Regions from separate parts of the Paenibacillus sp. J2R1T-4 genome, predicted to be linked through region 1. Evidence: riboswitches for the same ligand, from Rfam matches in the RefSeq annotation. Region 1 holds a riboswitch; the other holds the start of a gene.
The links. Region 1 has a riboswitch for cyclic di-AMP ahead of AC58QD_RS30995 (resuscitation-promoting factor). Riboswitches for the same ligand answer to the same signal wherever they lie in the genome.
Positions count from the first base shown of each region.

Region 2: linked by a shared signal. The riboswitch ahead of AC58QD_RS18560 (C40 family peptidase) and the one ahead of AC58QD_RS30995 (resuscitation-promoting factor) in region 1 are both predicted to bind cyclic di-AMP.

Region 1 is NZ_JCAUBA010000032.1:45,521-53,216, reverse strand. It holds gene AC58QD_RS31015 (HD domain-containing protein) at 1-506, shown strand, start outside; gene AC58QD_RS31010 (TatD family hydrolase) at 537-1,304, shown strand; gene AC58QD_RS31005 (ABC transporter permease) at 1,437-2,642, opposite strand; gene AC58QD_RS31000 (ABC transporter ATP-binding protein) at 2,639-3,385, opposite strand; cyclic di-AMP (ydaO/yuaA leader) riboswitch at 3,650-3,813, shown strand; gene AC58QD_RS30995 (resuscitation-promoting factor) at 4,108-5,247, shown strand; gene rnmV (ribonuclease M5) at 5,496-6,059, shown strand; gene rsmA (16S rRNA (adenine(1518)-N(6)/adenine(1519)-N(6))-dimethyltransferase RsmA) at 6,067-6,972, shown strand.
Region 2 is NZ_JCAUBA010000011.1:23,207-30,902, forward strand. It holds gene AC58QD_RS18550 (M1 family metallopeptidase) at 173-2,161, shown strand; gene AC58QD_RS18555 (hypothetical protein) at 2,191-3,009, shown strand; cyclic di-AMP (ydaO/yuaA leader) riboswitch at 3,141-3,275, shown strand; gene AC58QD_RS18560 (C40 family peptidase) at 3,279-3,755, shown strand; gene AC58QD_RS18565 (LysR family transcriptional regulator) at 3,836-4,747, opposite strand; gene thrC (threonine synthase) at 4,862-6,061, shown strand; partial or broken gene AC58QD_RS18575 (FAD-dependent oxidoreductase) at 6,176-6,740, shown strand; gene AC58QD_RS18580 (HD domain-containing phosphohydrolase) at 6,867-7,696, opposite strand, start outside.

The DNA of each region.
Region 1 (7,696 bases):
TTATGCCGCAATCGTTTGCAAGCTTACTTCGCGGTACTTTGTCTATTGAGCAATATTTGCAATTGGATGAATCTTATGTTCAGATGACATTAACGCAGTGGACAAGCGAAGAAGATCGAATTCTGGCAGATTTATGCGACAGATTCCTGAATAGGCGATTATATAAATATTTGACATTGGATTTGTACCCGGATTCATGGGAAGAAGAACTAAGGGAATGGATGCGTCGCTTCGGGATCGATCCGGACTATTATATGGAGATCGATTTTTTGACGGACGTGCCCTATGATGTGTACCGGGCAGGGAGCGGCGAAGAAAGCTTGCCGATTATGCTGTTGGATGGTAAAGAAGAGCTTATTGAAATTTCTCGCAAATCGGAGATCGTAAGATCGATCAGCGAAATTCATCAGGGCGAAAAGCGTGTATACTTTCCGGAGGATCTGTTATTCGAACAATCATTGCAGATGCCAGTGGAGTGGAGGGCCAGATTTGGTTGGGGGGCCTAAAGAAAATCGAAGAGGAGCTTATAAACTAGCATGATTATTGATACACATACCCATATGAACGATAAAGCTTTTGATGAGGACAGGGATGAGGCGATTGCTCGAGCTCGCGAGAACGGAGTAAGTCATATTATCAATATTGGCTTCAATCGGGAGACGATTCCAAGCTCAATCCGCTTAGCGGAGCAATATGACTTTGTTTATTCAACAGTCGGCTGGCATCCGCAAGATGCCGTTAACATGAAGGAAGGCGATTTGGAGTGGTTGGAGTCTTTGGTAACTCATCCGAAGGTAGTCGCAATTGGGGAGATTGGATTGGACTACTATTGGGATACGTCACCCAAGGACGTACAGGAGCGAGTCTTCCGCGAGCAGATTCAGTTAGCGCGTAAAGCGAACTTGCCGATCTCGATTCATAATCGCGATGCGCATCATGATGTGGTGAAGATTCTCAAGGAGGAGAATGCAAAGGATGTAGGCGGAGTGATGCACTGCTTCTCCGGGAGTTGGGAAACAGCTAAGATGTGCTTGGATATGAACTTCTATATTTCCTTTGGCGGGCCGATCACCTTCAAGAACGCGAAGCAGCCCAAAGAGGTGCTGGCGAAGGTGCCGATCGATCGGGTGCTCATAGAGACCGACGCCCCTTATTTGACGCCGCATCCTCATCGCGGCAAGCGCAACGAGACCGGCTATGTCCGGCTCGTAGCCGAATCGGCGGCCGAGATTGTCGGCCTGCCGCTAGAGCAATTCGCCGCGCTCACGACGGCGAACGCCAAAAGGCTGTTCCGATTGCCCTAGGGGGCAAACGGAACAGCCTTTTGGCTGCTTGCGCCTGCGGCGGCGGCGCACTCGGCGCGGCCTCGCGCGGTCGCGCGCAAGCACGCGCCCGCGCACGCGCGACGCGCCCGCGCACGCGCGACGCGCCCGCGGCTACGCCGGCCGCTCGCGCCGCATGCGCTGGCGCACGACGCCGGCCGCGGTCACGGCGGCCGCTGGCAGCAGCGCCATCCACGGCGCGAACGCGGCACTTGCGAGCAGCGCGGCCGTGAGCAGCGCAAGAACGGCGAGCTGCGCGCGAAATGCCACTGCGGCCACCGCGTGGCGCATGGCTTCGCCTGGCAGCGGATAGAGCGCAGGCATTACAGCATATGTATGATATTCACGCAGAGCGGATAACTGTACGTGTATGACTAGCGCGAAGAACATGTACAAGCATGATGCCATCCATGGGTCCGTACTTGTAAGTAATAGAACGATTGCAATCATAAGCAACCGGAGCACAATGCTCGTTAATTCTGACCGAATAAGCGTTAAGGCATACAAGAGGACATAGGAATTGCTTTGACGGAAGCCAATTCTCGCTGTTGCAAAAGATAAATAGCGTCGCCTTTTGACTATGGGAGGCATTTCCTCAACGGTTGTAAACCAGCTGAAGAACAAGGAAAAATAGGATTGATGCGTCCTTTCGCGTGCAATCAGCTGTGTCCAATGAACCTGATGTGAGGGCAGCAACCGGATTAATAAACTTACAGAAGCAAATAGGAGTAAGAACGACAATCCAGCAAGAGTGAATCCGTAGCGGAACAAGAGGAACAGGACGATAAAGGTACTGACCCATCTTACCGCTGCAATAAGACGTCGGTGTCCGGCTCGAACTAAATTAGCTTCCTTCCAATTCCCCAGCAGATTGGCGAGCTTTAAAGCGATTATTAGGAACAAAAGCACTAATAGCGGGACAGCGTCCTCACCGAATCCATATCGGTAGAGCGGACCTAACGCGGTTACAACAGAAAAGGTCAATAGAGCTTGTCCAATGAAGCTATAACGGAAAGCCGCTCGGAAATAAGCGGACATGTTGGATTCCAGAGGAAGCAAGAAGACGCTATCCGCGCCTCGAAGCAGCGTGCGAACCGGACTTACCGTGATAACGGGCAGCAAGAGGAGGGTTAACACTAGCGTAAAAGGGAAGTTTTCTGGCAATTGCTTGAGAGAATTCGCGTAAAAGTAAGCCAGCGCAATGCTGGCAAACAGCATAAAGCTGAAAAATCCACTCCTCCCCATATCCCTAGTGTACCGCATTGCGATACCTAGATGGCGTTTGTGCCTTTGCTGCCACAATAAGGTGGGCACCTTCATTTGACGCCCTCCCCAATCAAGGAGAAGAATAATTCTTCTAATGAAATATTTTGTTGTATGCCAGCCTGTTCTTTGATATCCTCAAGTGTGCCATATGCGATCGTGCGACCTTTATGAAGCACAATAAAACGATCGCAATACTTCTCAATTGTCGACAAAATATGAGAACTGATCAACAGTCCGGCACCTTCTTGCTTTCGAGCGACCATAAGCTCTAACAACGAGCGCATACTGAGCGGATCAAGTCCGAGAAAAGGTTCGTCTACAATATAGAGTGAAGGTTCGACAAGAAACGCACACATAATCATCACCTTCTGCTTCATGCCCTTCGACAAATGCTGAGGAAAGCTGTCAAGCTTGTCGCTCATCTGGAATTGGGCACCGAGAACAGCGCATCTGCGTTCGAATTCTTGCTCATCAAGTCCATATACCATGGTAGTGAGCTTCAAATGCTCCTTAATAGTAAGCTCTTCATACAGCTCTGGAGCTTCCGGTACGTAAGCGAGACCAGAACGGAACTGATGCTCGTCACGCAGCGGCTCTTGTCCGCCGATACGAATTGTACCCTGCTGCGGCTGTAACAGTCCTAAGAGATGTTTAATGGTCGTGCTCTTTCCTGCTCCGTTCAACCCAATTAATCCGATCATCTCGCCAGAGTTAACAGAAAAAGTAAGATCATGCAATATTGATTTATTTTTGAAATAACCGCCATACAAATTTTCCACTTCCAAAATCGGTTTCATGCGTCCGCCTCCGATAAAATGATCCTTTTATCCTATCTTTTTTAGAAATTTCAAGTACATTTTTACCTATTTTTTTCAACTAATGACCCGAAAATAATGAAAACATACGTCCGGAAGAGAAGCAGGGAGCTATAGAACTGAAAAAGTGTGATTAAATACACAAAATAAGCTTATTTGCTTGTTTTTGCATACTCCGCTAGCTTTACAGCATCGGAGGAACATCGTACACTAACCTTCATAATAACTTAACTTCATATTGCTATCAATTTCCAATCGCTGAGTTTTCAGAAATGAAAAACGGGGGAACCAGATCAGGTTATCATTGGGGTGAATTTCGTAAGAAAGACGATGAGTGTCTTCGAGCGAATAGGGCGACTCTCACGTCCGAATCCGACAGCTAACCTCGTAAGCGTGAAGAGAGAGGCACTTTGTCGGGCGCCTATGCTTGTATTTGATTTAGCATGGTTCGCAACAGCCGAGAAGAGTCCCTCTTCTTGGCTTTTTAACGTCTTAACCAAGTAAAGCGTTAAAGCGAAAGAGAAGCATCTTTTTTTTCCGAAGTGGTGATATTTGGATCAGGCTCCTCATAGTGATAGGAGGGGGCGGTTGGCCCAAAAATCAACAAGCGGAAAGCGAAGGTGGCACAAATAATAATCCATAGTCGCGTCTAAACCGATCGCGTAACACAAAAGACGGCGGGGCTTATAAGGAGGACCGAAGAAGTGGGAGCTATTCACCAAGGAGAACCCCATGTAAAACGATCATCCAGCATGACCTTCGCATTGCGATGGAAGCGTGAAAACGTGCGTTTGATATTTGCCCTTTCTGCATTTTCAATCGCTATGACTTTCATGTTTTTGGTGTTGTTGTACGGTACGGCTACCAAGAGCGTATCCGTAGTAGTGAATGGACAAGAAACCGTTGTGAGCACTAAACAAGGGGTCCTTCAACGCCTACTGGATGAACTGGCCATTACGGTCGGAGAACATGATCGATTGTCCCAGCCTCTCGAGGCTAAGCTGAAGCATGGGGACACAGTCGTGATCGATCATGCCACTCCGATTCAATTAACGGCCGATGGGAAGACGGAAACAAAGTACACGACAGGAAGAACGGTTGCTGCAGCTTTGCAGGACTTGAATGTCACGGTGGGAGAGCTTGATAAGGTATTCCCTTCTCAGGACACCGGTCTAATTGGCAACGATTCAGTACAGGTGGTCAGAGTTAGCATATCGCTTGAGGATCAGACGGAACCCATTCCGTATGAAACCGTTCAGAAGAATGATCCGAACTTGCTGAAAGGCAAAGAGCAGGTCGTATCGGAGGGCGTAGAGGGTGTTCTCGCCAAGAAAATAGAAAAAGTATTCGAAGACGGTGTTCTTGTATCTGCGAATGTAGTGGATATGAAGGTATCGGCAGAGAGCGTTAACAAAGTAGTTGCTCTTGGAACCAAGAATCCAGTTGTAGTACTATCTGCAGCCTCACCTAATGTTGAAGAGGTGTCTAAGCCGGGGGTAACATTCGGATATAAGCAAATCTTGAATAATGTTACATTAACCGCTTATTCCGTTGATGTCGGCTCTACTGGAAAGACGAGTGATCATCCCCAGTACGGCCTAACGTATTCGGGCACGAGAGTGACTGAAGGACGCACAATCGCCGTAGATCCCAAAGTAATTCCTATTGGTTGGTGGGTTTACATTGAAGGTATTGGACTTCGTCGCGCTGAAGATATTGGCAGTGGTGTGAAGGGCAACAAAATTGATGTTTATTTCGACAATCTTGACTACGCCAAACGCTTTGGCTTGAAACGTGGATACAAGGTTTACATTATCGGAAAAGATAAGCCGGCTTCTAGTTAAGAGGGGCTTGAGCTAATCTGGAACGTTCCCGGCAAGGCGTTCAGCATTGATGAAATCCCAATAAATCGGGTATAGTGTACAATAGAACCTTATGTAAGTCGAAGAAGAGGACGACCGCCCCTCTTCTTTTGTCGTTTTTGATGTATTAATTTATGTATGCTATTCTAACGGAATTCAGGCTTATTTTGTTTCAGATTTAGTTAGATTTTTCGAAGTATTTTTTGTGAAAGAAAGGGACGAGTTTTAAGGTGATCAAAGAAGTCATTGTTGTGGAAGGCAGGGATGATACGATAGCGATTCATCGCGCTGTTCAGGCTGATACTATAGAGACCGGCGGGTCTGCAATCAATTCGGATGTGATCCGGAAGATCGCCCTGGCTCAAGAGCGCAGAGGTGTTATCGTATTTACCGATCCCGACCATGCAGGTGAACGAATTCGCAATATCATTACGTCACGGGTCCCTGGCTGCAAGCATGCTTTTCTAACCCAGCAAGAAGCATCCAAGAAGGGTGATATTGGTGTCGAGAACGCGTCCGACGAAGCTATACGCAAAGCTTTGTCCCAAGTAAGGACAGACTATGAATTATCCGGTTCTGAACTGGAGCCTGCTGCGCAAATTTCGCAAACGGATCTGGTTGCAGCAGGACTGCTTGTTCATCCCGATGCGGCCAGACGGCGGTTAGCCATTGGTAATCGGCTAGGCATTGGCTGCTGCAATGGCAAACAGTTTCTGAAGCGCTGCTCGATGTTCCGTATAACACGGGAAGAGTTTGAAGCGGCGTATCAAGATTTTATCGAAAAAGGATTGTGAACCGCATATGTCTATCCCAATAGATGCAAATGAAATGGTATCGTCGCCTAAGCGAACGAAAGCCATTATAAAAGCAAACGGGCTTGTTTTGAAAAAAAGCCTGGGTCAGAACTTCCTGACCGATTCCAATATATTGCATCATATCGTAGCGGCTGCAGAGCTCGATAAAAGTAAAGGGGCCTTAGAGATAGGCCCCGGGATTGGTGCCCTCACTCAACCTTTGGCAGAAGCTGCAGGCACCGTTGTCGCTGTTGAAATTGATCAGAGATTAATACCTATTCTCGCTGACACCATGTCACCCTATCCAAATGCTCGGATTGTGCACGGTGACGTGTTAAAGCTGAATCTGCGCGAGCTGTGGGCGGAACACTTCAGAGATTGCTCTCAGGTAAGTGTTGTCGCCAACTTGCCCTACTACATTACGACTCCCATCATAATGAAGCTGTTAGAGGACAAGCTTCCAGTTGAGAACATCGTAGTGATGATTCAACGAGAAGTTGCTGAGCGTATGTCCGCTAAGCCTGGGACAAAGGCATACGGCAGCTTAAGCATCGCTGTTCAGTATTACTGTGTCCCAGAGATTGTTAGAATCGTGCCGCCGACAGTTTTCGTTCCGCAACCCAACGTAGACTCGGCCGTGATTCGCTTGAAGCTACGAGACAAGCCTGCGGTAGAGACCGACGATGAATCGTTTCTCTTCGAGGTTATACAAGCATCCTTCGTACAACGCCGTAAGACGATCTCGAACAATTTACTTGCCGCTTTCTTCAGCAAAGAGCGTAAAGCCGATCTCGAGGCCGTACTGGCGTCGTGTGGCATCGATCCTGTCCGAAGAGGCGAAACGCTCACGCTGGAGGAATTCGCTCGTCTGAGCAGCGCTTTAGCCGCTACACTCAATAAGCCGTCCTCTTAGTCATAGGATTCCCTCATTTCGGACGTAATTCGTCGTCCGTGCACTTGGAAACTATAGAAAATAATCTTGCAAACAAACTAAGGATTAGAACTAGCGCTAAGTGGCCCGGTTATTTTCACCGCGCTAGTTCAAACCTGCCTATATATCCGCTCATCCGCTCATCCACTGTTCTCTCACATGCGCGCGCTCCGAACCAAGCCATGTCTTGAATAATCCGCCCGCTTAAGCATCGACCTGTCACAACTGACAAATCGCTCCATACTCAGCGTTCCCCGATCATTGTTCAAACTTCTCAAGCATGCTCCCAATCCGCAGCATTCCGTTCAATATTCACGTACACCTCTTATGCCGCGAATCAGTTACTAAATACTTACCCATCCGCCAGTCCGCTGAAACAGATATTATTGTAATATTCAAAAAATTATTTCTACTTTTATTTTCTCTGCTTTCTGCCATTGAGAACGACTTCTACTGTGAATCGGAGCGGAGGCTCAAGAATGGTTGCTATTTAGTCCTGGGGAGATCAGCAACCAGTGCTAGTATGGGTTACTTGGGCGGAAAAGACAGCTTTTTGTAGGATAGCAAGTTTTACTATTGGTTATTGAGCCGGCTTTGAGGAAAATCAGTTCACAATGCGGAAATAGGGGATAGTCAGATGGGTTAATTAGTGACTGAGTGATGAAATGGACCAAATAGAATAGCCAGTAGTAACAAGGCTTAGCTT
Region 2 (7,696 bases), on a different contig from region 1:
GCCTTGACCCTCTACCTGATTAGCTCCTGTATTTGAATCACGAACGTCCACTCTGGCACCTTCCCATCTCTCGTTCTTGATTTTGTATTCTTTTTAATCATTTTAGCTAATATTTGTCCAAATGCAAACATATAGATGGGATAGAAAGCTTGTCAACGGGGTGAATATGCTAATGTCCAACGTACTCATGCGACTGTCCAAACATCCGGCGCTATGGATGCTTATCCTCGCGCTAGCACTCGGTACCCTGTCCGCGGCACTCTCACCGGCATCCCCATCTGCCGAAATCCGCTCAGCACTTGTAGGAGAACCTACGGCGAACCAACTGGAACCTCCGGCTCCTACCGTTAAGGCAGCACCGCCGGCACTTAGCAAACGAATAGTCGAGTATCACATGTCTGTTCAGCTAGATCCCGACAACAAGTCGTTGCAAGGCGCCCAAACTGTAACATGGAAAAACCCAGGCAGTAAGCCCGTTAGCGAACTCTACTTCCATCTGTATCCGAATGCTTTTCAATCTAAGAAAACTACGTTCAACAAAGAATCTGGCGGAAAGCTGCGCACTGATGAAATGACCAAAGACAGCTTTGGTCGAATCGATATAACGTCTGTCCAAACAGAGGACGGGCTTGACTTGTACTCCACTCAACAGTTCGTTCAGCCCGATGACAACAATTCACAAGATCAGACTCTGGTGAAAATCCGTCTCCCCAAAGCTGTTAACCCCGGTGAGAAAATGACGCTTAAAATGAACTTCGCCGTGCAGCTGCCTTATGTGTTTGCCCGAATGGGATACAAGGATGATTTCATCATGGCCGGACAATGGTTTCCCAAGGTAGCGGTATACGAACCCAAGGGCACTCGAGGGCGTGCAGAAGAAGGCTGGAACCTGCATCAGTACCATGGCAACTCTGAATTTTATGCTGATTTCGGCCTGTATAATGTGCGCATTCAAGTCCCTTCCGCTTATACGGTCGCGGCTACAGGATTTCCTACGAAGCCAGCTGTCGATGACGGGATTAAGAAAACCTATTCCTTCTACGCGGATGATGTGCATGATTTCGCCTGGTCAGCTTCGCCGAACTTCATTTATGTGGAAGAGCCGTTCTCTACGCCGAATATTCCAGGTATGAAGATCAAGCTGTATCTAGATCCGGCCCATAAGGATTTGAAGGATCGGTATATGTATGCAGCCAAACGCGCGTTGGCCAAATATAGCGAGTGGTTCGGTACTTACCCCTACTCGACCCTGTCCATTGTTGTGCCTCCTGCAGGAGCTAATGGTGCGGGTGGGATGGAATATCCTACGCTGATTACGGGTTGGGCAGCCGATGAACAGCCATCAGGCTTCGGTCTTGAGCGAGTCGTTGTCCATGAAATCGGCCATCAGTATTGGTACGGCATGGTTGCGACCAACGAATTCGAAGAAGCATGGCTGGATGAGGGCTTTACTTCCTACGCCGAAGATCTGCTCATGGAAACCGAGTTCGGAGAGAAGCCGAATCTGGCCCTGGAGTCCAGCTATATGACTACCCCTGCCCCTCTCAAGCTAGATGCCTGGCGTTACGATAATCACAGCCATTATGCCGATAATGTGTACACGAGAGCCAAGCTTGTCTTGAAAAGCATCGAGGATCAAATCGGACAAAAGCAAATGCTGAGGGTCCTGCGCACTTATTTCGAACGTTGGAAGTTCCGACATCCCTCTACACAAGATTTTCAGAAAACTTTGGAAGACGTAACAAAGACTAGCTGGAGCGGGTTTTTCGACCAATTCGTGTATGACGGGATGATGACGGACTATTCAATTGATCAGGTTCAAACTTCGAAAAAAAAGAAAGACGGAACACTCCTATACGAGACCGCTGTCGTTGTAAAGAAGCTCGGCGGCTCCTATAAAGATGTCCCTATCCATTTCCATTTCCAAGACGGATCTACCGTGGAGAAAACATGGGAGGGTACGGAACTGCTCACTACGTTCACGATGACCAGTCAGTCACCGTTAGAATGGGCCGCTATTGATCCGCATCATACATTGATCCTGGAAAATAAGCGCATCAACAACTTTTATCAAACCCAGATTGATCCGAAGTGGAAAGTGCGGTGGAATATAGGCTTGGTTAAATTAATTGAGAGTGTTGTCGACGGGATTGCTTGGTAGGTCCGTAAATGTTTTGGGAGGATAAAACGATGATGAAATATCTCAAACACGGCTTTCAGACTATGACTTCGCAATATTTCGTGCTGCTCGTATTATGGGTGTACCAATTCACATGGGGACTGCTGCTGCTCCATTTCGTCAAATCCATCGTCATTCCTTTGCTGCACCGATACCCAAGCGGGCACCTGTCCACGTCAGCCGTCCAGCTGTTCTTGGCTGAAGGCGAGTTTCAACTTATGAAGACCGATATCAGCCATTCCTACTTGTGGACGTTGCTTGGGCTTGTCCTTATTAGAATGATATTGACTCCTATTTTGAATGCTGGCATCTTTTATTCCATCCATAATACTAGTCTGAACTCGGGTTATCGCTTCTTCAAGGGTGTGAAGGAATTAGGAGGTATATTCGCCCTCTATTACTTCGTGCAGGTAGTGCTGACAATTGCTCCTGGTTACTGGCTCTATCCGATTGTCAGGAAAGCATTCACCACACAAACCTCCTACGAATCTCTCATCATCGCGGTGCTTCCTTCGGTACTTGCTTTCCTGATCTACGCCTATATGGTTCATTTGTGCTTCGTCTATCTTATGTTGGGCCGTACGGCACAGAAGCCTATGTCGGGATCGATTGGTGTGTTCCTTCGACATATTCCCATGATCCTGCTGTTATCCAGCTTCCTGTTATTGTTATCGGGCGTTCTCACTTCCTTGACGATGTCTGCATCTCTCGTGTGGGCCGGCCTCTCAGCACTCATTCTTCATCAAGTATTCCATTTGTTAAAAATGTTGTTCAAGCTGTGGGCGGTTTCGACCCAATATCACTATTTCAGCGAGCACAACATGCGATAGTTCGGTTCTAAGCACCTTAAAGCCCGAAATCCAATGCGGATTTCGGGCTTTTCGCATATTTTGTTATTTTTTTTGCACAAGAAGGAGGATTTTGGCATACAAAGGCGAATTAGAAAACTTAGCAAAAAACAAATCGATATTTGCCGAATTCCCATTCTTGGGAAACGGGGGATCCAATCTGGGTGAATTGATCTCGCTTCAAAGTGATCATAGGGAACCTTCAACCGAACCCTCAGCTAACCTCGTAGGCACTGGAAGGAGTTTCCTGTTTGAAAAAGCTTTTACTATTGTTCGCAAGTATTACCATGTTATTCTGCTTTCAGCTTGGAAGCGCTTCAGCAGAAACGGTCCTCGAATCAACAGTGGACGAGCTCGCAGGCACGAAATACAGATACGGAGGAATTTCCCCGACAACTGGCTTCGATTGCTCCGGCTTCACCATGTTCGTATTCAATAAGTTCGGTATCGAACTTGACCATCAATCCAAAGCCCAGAACAAAGAAGGCTACTGGATTCCGAAAGAAGATTTACGTGCAGGCGATCTTGTATTCTTCAACACAGACGGTAAAGGCATCTCACATGTCGGCATTTACCTCGGTGACGATGTGTTCGTTCATTCGGCCACGAATAAGGGCGTCGTGAAGAACACATTGAGCGAATCGTACTATGCCAAGCGTTATGTATCCGCTCGTAGAGTGCTGTGGGATGACCTCTATGATCAATTAAACGCACAAGTGGCACATTGAAACAGGGATTTATAAATTTTTTCTAAGATGTTCACAAGCCCGGTATGATGCGGATCTTTCCGCCGTGCCGGGCTTGTATTCTATTCGTGGGGAGCTTGTCCCGGTAGCGCTCTGATGCTCTCGTTGACCAAGTCACGAAAAGATTCCGCAGCTGGTGTTAACCGTTCCTTAGCCCGCCAGCACAAGTGTATGGGATTGTGGAGTTGGACCTCCTGAACGTGAACGATACATACCTCGCCCTCCTCCAGCGCTTGTTTCACTTCTAATGCAGACACGAACATCGCTCCGTAACCGGCTGCAACAGCTCGTATAATTTCATACAGCCCGTTGACCGTTAAGCCAATTTTAAGCGGCAGCCCTATTTCACGGGATAGTCCTTCTAACTTCTCGCGTGCAGAGCTTCCCTCTTCTCTTACAATGAAGGGTTCTTGCAAGATTGACTCGAGGGTTGCTTTACGGTTAGCTAAGGGATGATGCTTCGGTACTACGAAACACATAGCATCTTGAAGCAGCAGCTCATGTTCCAGTTGATCAGGGATTATCCCTCCTCCCCCTATAATAGCGAGATCAGCCTGGTAAGTAAGCAACCGTTGGACGGCTTCCCTCCGGTTACACGAATGAATGTTGATCTCTATATCCGGCGACCCAAGTTTATAGCCTGCTGTCCATTGCGGGAGCAGACGGTGTGCCGGCAGGGAGGTAACGGATAAACGCAGCTTTCCTTGCTTCCCCTCCCGATATAAACTTACACGATCCTCGATCTCTCGCTCCATCGCGAAGAGGCGCTCAGCATGCTCGGCCAGCATGCGGCCAGCATCGGTTAAGATGACTCCCCTCCCCTTCGAAATTAATAGGGTCAGTCCCGTCTCCCGTTCGAGATTACGCAATTGCATTGTAACGGCAGGCTGACTGATACGCAGATGCTCAGATGCTTTTGTCACACTGCCTAACCTCGCCACCGTATCGAACAGCCTGAGGGCGTGCAAATTCATGTGGACTCCACCTATTCATAACTATTATTTATGCATTATGCTCAATAATATATTAGATTTATGATCAACTGCAAGATATCCTGAACCTATACATTGTAGGCGGAGGAGATATCGATGAAGTGGATTTGTTGGGAGTGCAATAAAGAACGAGCTGGATCACTAGAGCAGTCCTTTCAATGTGAATGCGGCGGGTGGTATGACATCAAGCAGGATTTGCGCGGTGTGGATAGTGAGTTGCTGAAACGAGTGTTTCACGAGCGTTTATCCGCACGAATGACTCCTTATGCAAGCGGGGTATGGCGATACAAGGAGCTTATTGACCCTGAGCTTCCGGTTGCATCCATTGTGACCAAATACGAGGGGAACACGGGAATGTATTCGCCTGCCTCTGTGCAAAATTACACCGGTGTGCGGCATCTTTGGTTGAAGGCTCAGAGTGAGAATCCCAGCGGGTCTTTCAAAGACAATGGCATGACTGCCGCTGTGTCAAGAGGTTGGGCTTTGGGGTTTCGCCGCTTCACCTGCACCTCAACCGGCAACACCTCTGCTTCTCTTGCCATGTATGCTGCGCTTGCAGGCGCTGAAGCGATCATACGACTGCCTGATGCTAACGTTCCAGCAGGCAAGCTCTATCAGACACAAGCCTATGGCGGACAAATTGTTCCTCTTAAGGGGGGCGGCTACGATGCGGGTATCGCTTCTTTCCTAGCAGAAGGCGATCACCTGGATGCGTATGTATGTAATTCGATCAATCCGATGCGTATTGAAGGACAGAAGAGTATTGTCTACGAGATTGCGCAGATGTTGGGTTGGTCGTTGCCGGATTGGATCATCGTGCCAGGCGGGGCGCTAAGTAATGCAGTTGCACTCGGCAAAGGGCTAGAGGATCTATACAGCCTGGGTTTCATTACTCGATTGCCACGTGTAGCTATCATCCAAGCTGAAGGTGCTGCTCCCTTCCACCGCTTGGTGACTGCAATGCATGCAGGCCATCCAAGGAGGATCGATCTGCAGCTTGAACCCGAGCTTCATCCTCAGACCCTTGCGTCTGCACTGAATATCGGAAATCCTCCAGGTTGGAAAAAAGCTCTGCATTACACGATTCTACAAACGAACGGGATTACAGCTTGTGTCAGTGATGCCGAGATTATGGAGGCGAAATCTATAATTGATCGCGGCGGTATCGGCTGCGAGCCTGCGTCCGCTGCAACCGTCGCTGGTCTTCGCAAGCTCGTTGCAGCAGGAGACATCCATCCCGAGGAGACTGCCGTTTGTATTTTGACCGGACATTTGCTGAAAGATACTTCTATTTAAAGCCTATATTATTTTCTAAAGGCTCTTATTTTATAGTTACTATAAAATAGTGGTATAATGAATTTTGTATTCAATTGGCATAATAAATGCCGTATCCAAAGGAGGAGAACACAAATGTACGATATTGTAATCATTGGAGCAGGTCCAGCAGGCGCTAGCGCAGCTATCTTCACAGCAAAAGGCAGGCAAGAAAACCCTTATCCTGGACAGCGACCAAAGTGTAACCAAGCGCGCTTGGGTCGAAAACCACTATGGTGTTAAGGAAACAACTGGACCGGACCTGGTCGAGATTGGCAAGCAGCAAGCTGCTAAATTCGGTGCTGAGATTGTTACTGCAAAAGTTACGAACGTCACTTCAAGCGCTGAAGGGCTAACCGTGCAGACTGAAGACAGCAACTATGAAGCGAAGCACGTTGTCCTGGCCACAGGAATGTTCTCTGACCTCGCAGAAGCTATCGGAGTTACAACCATTCCAGGCACAGAGCCTAGGATTAAGACTATTATCCAGACAGAACCAAGCGGTAAAACGAACATAGAAGGTGTCTGGGCAGCAGGCACAATTGCCGGCGTCAGCATGCATACGATTATTACGGCAGGTGACGGCGCCAAAGTCGCGATTAATATTATCAGTGAGTTGAACGGCTCTCGTTACGTAGACCATGACATGATGAAATCTTAATGAACTTGAGTAGAAAAGCAGAACCTGACTGGCATCGCCTGTCAGGTTCTACTTGTTTACTTGGATGTGCTTTTAGCTATAAAGCCCCTAAAGGTCCCTTCCGGACTATTTCCTAATAGGCTCCATTCATGCATGAACACGTTGAATAAAGGCCGTGATTAAATCTGGATTGAACGCCGTCTCTTTCTGTGCTTCCAGGAAATTCAGGGCTTGGTCATGACTCCATGCTTCCTTGTAAGCTCTTCTGCTTGTTAGCGCATCATATACGTCCACGACGGATACAATCTGGGCTTCAAGGGGAATGGCAGTTCCGCTAAGCCCATATGGATAACCCGTACCGTCCCATTTCTCATGATGATAAGCAATTATATTCTTCGCCACCAGCAGCTCCTGTGTCAGCAGCTCATCATCCAGCTCGTGGGAGATTTTGTTGAGAATGTCGACTCCAATCAGTGGATGTGTCTCGATAATGTTGCGTTCGTAAGAAGTGAGCTTCCCGGGTTTGTATAGAATTCCCTCTGGAATACCAGACTTGCCGATATCGTGCATGATGCTGGCATTCACAATATGCTGCTTGTATTCATAATCCAGTTCCAGCTCGTACATATCTGTATAGGCATCCAGGAGCGCAAAAGTCCAATTCTGAACCCGGGTCAGATGCTCCTCAATGGCCGGATCACGGATTTCACAGGAGATGGCAAGCACCTTAAGAATCTCGCCTTGAATCTTGCTCTTGCGCGATTCGGATAAGTATATGCCTTCGGACAGCTCGCTCATATCGCGGAACATGCCAATGTAGTACGTATCACCCTCGAGGATTAGCGGAGTAATCGTCATGTGGGAATGCCAGATCTCTTGCGATTTCTTACGGTTGATGAACACTCCGGACCAAGGCCTACACTCCGTTAACTCATTTTTCATATGATCATAGGTTCTTCGAGGTGTCAGCTTGGATC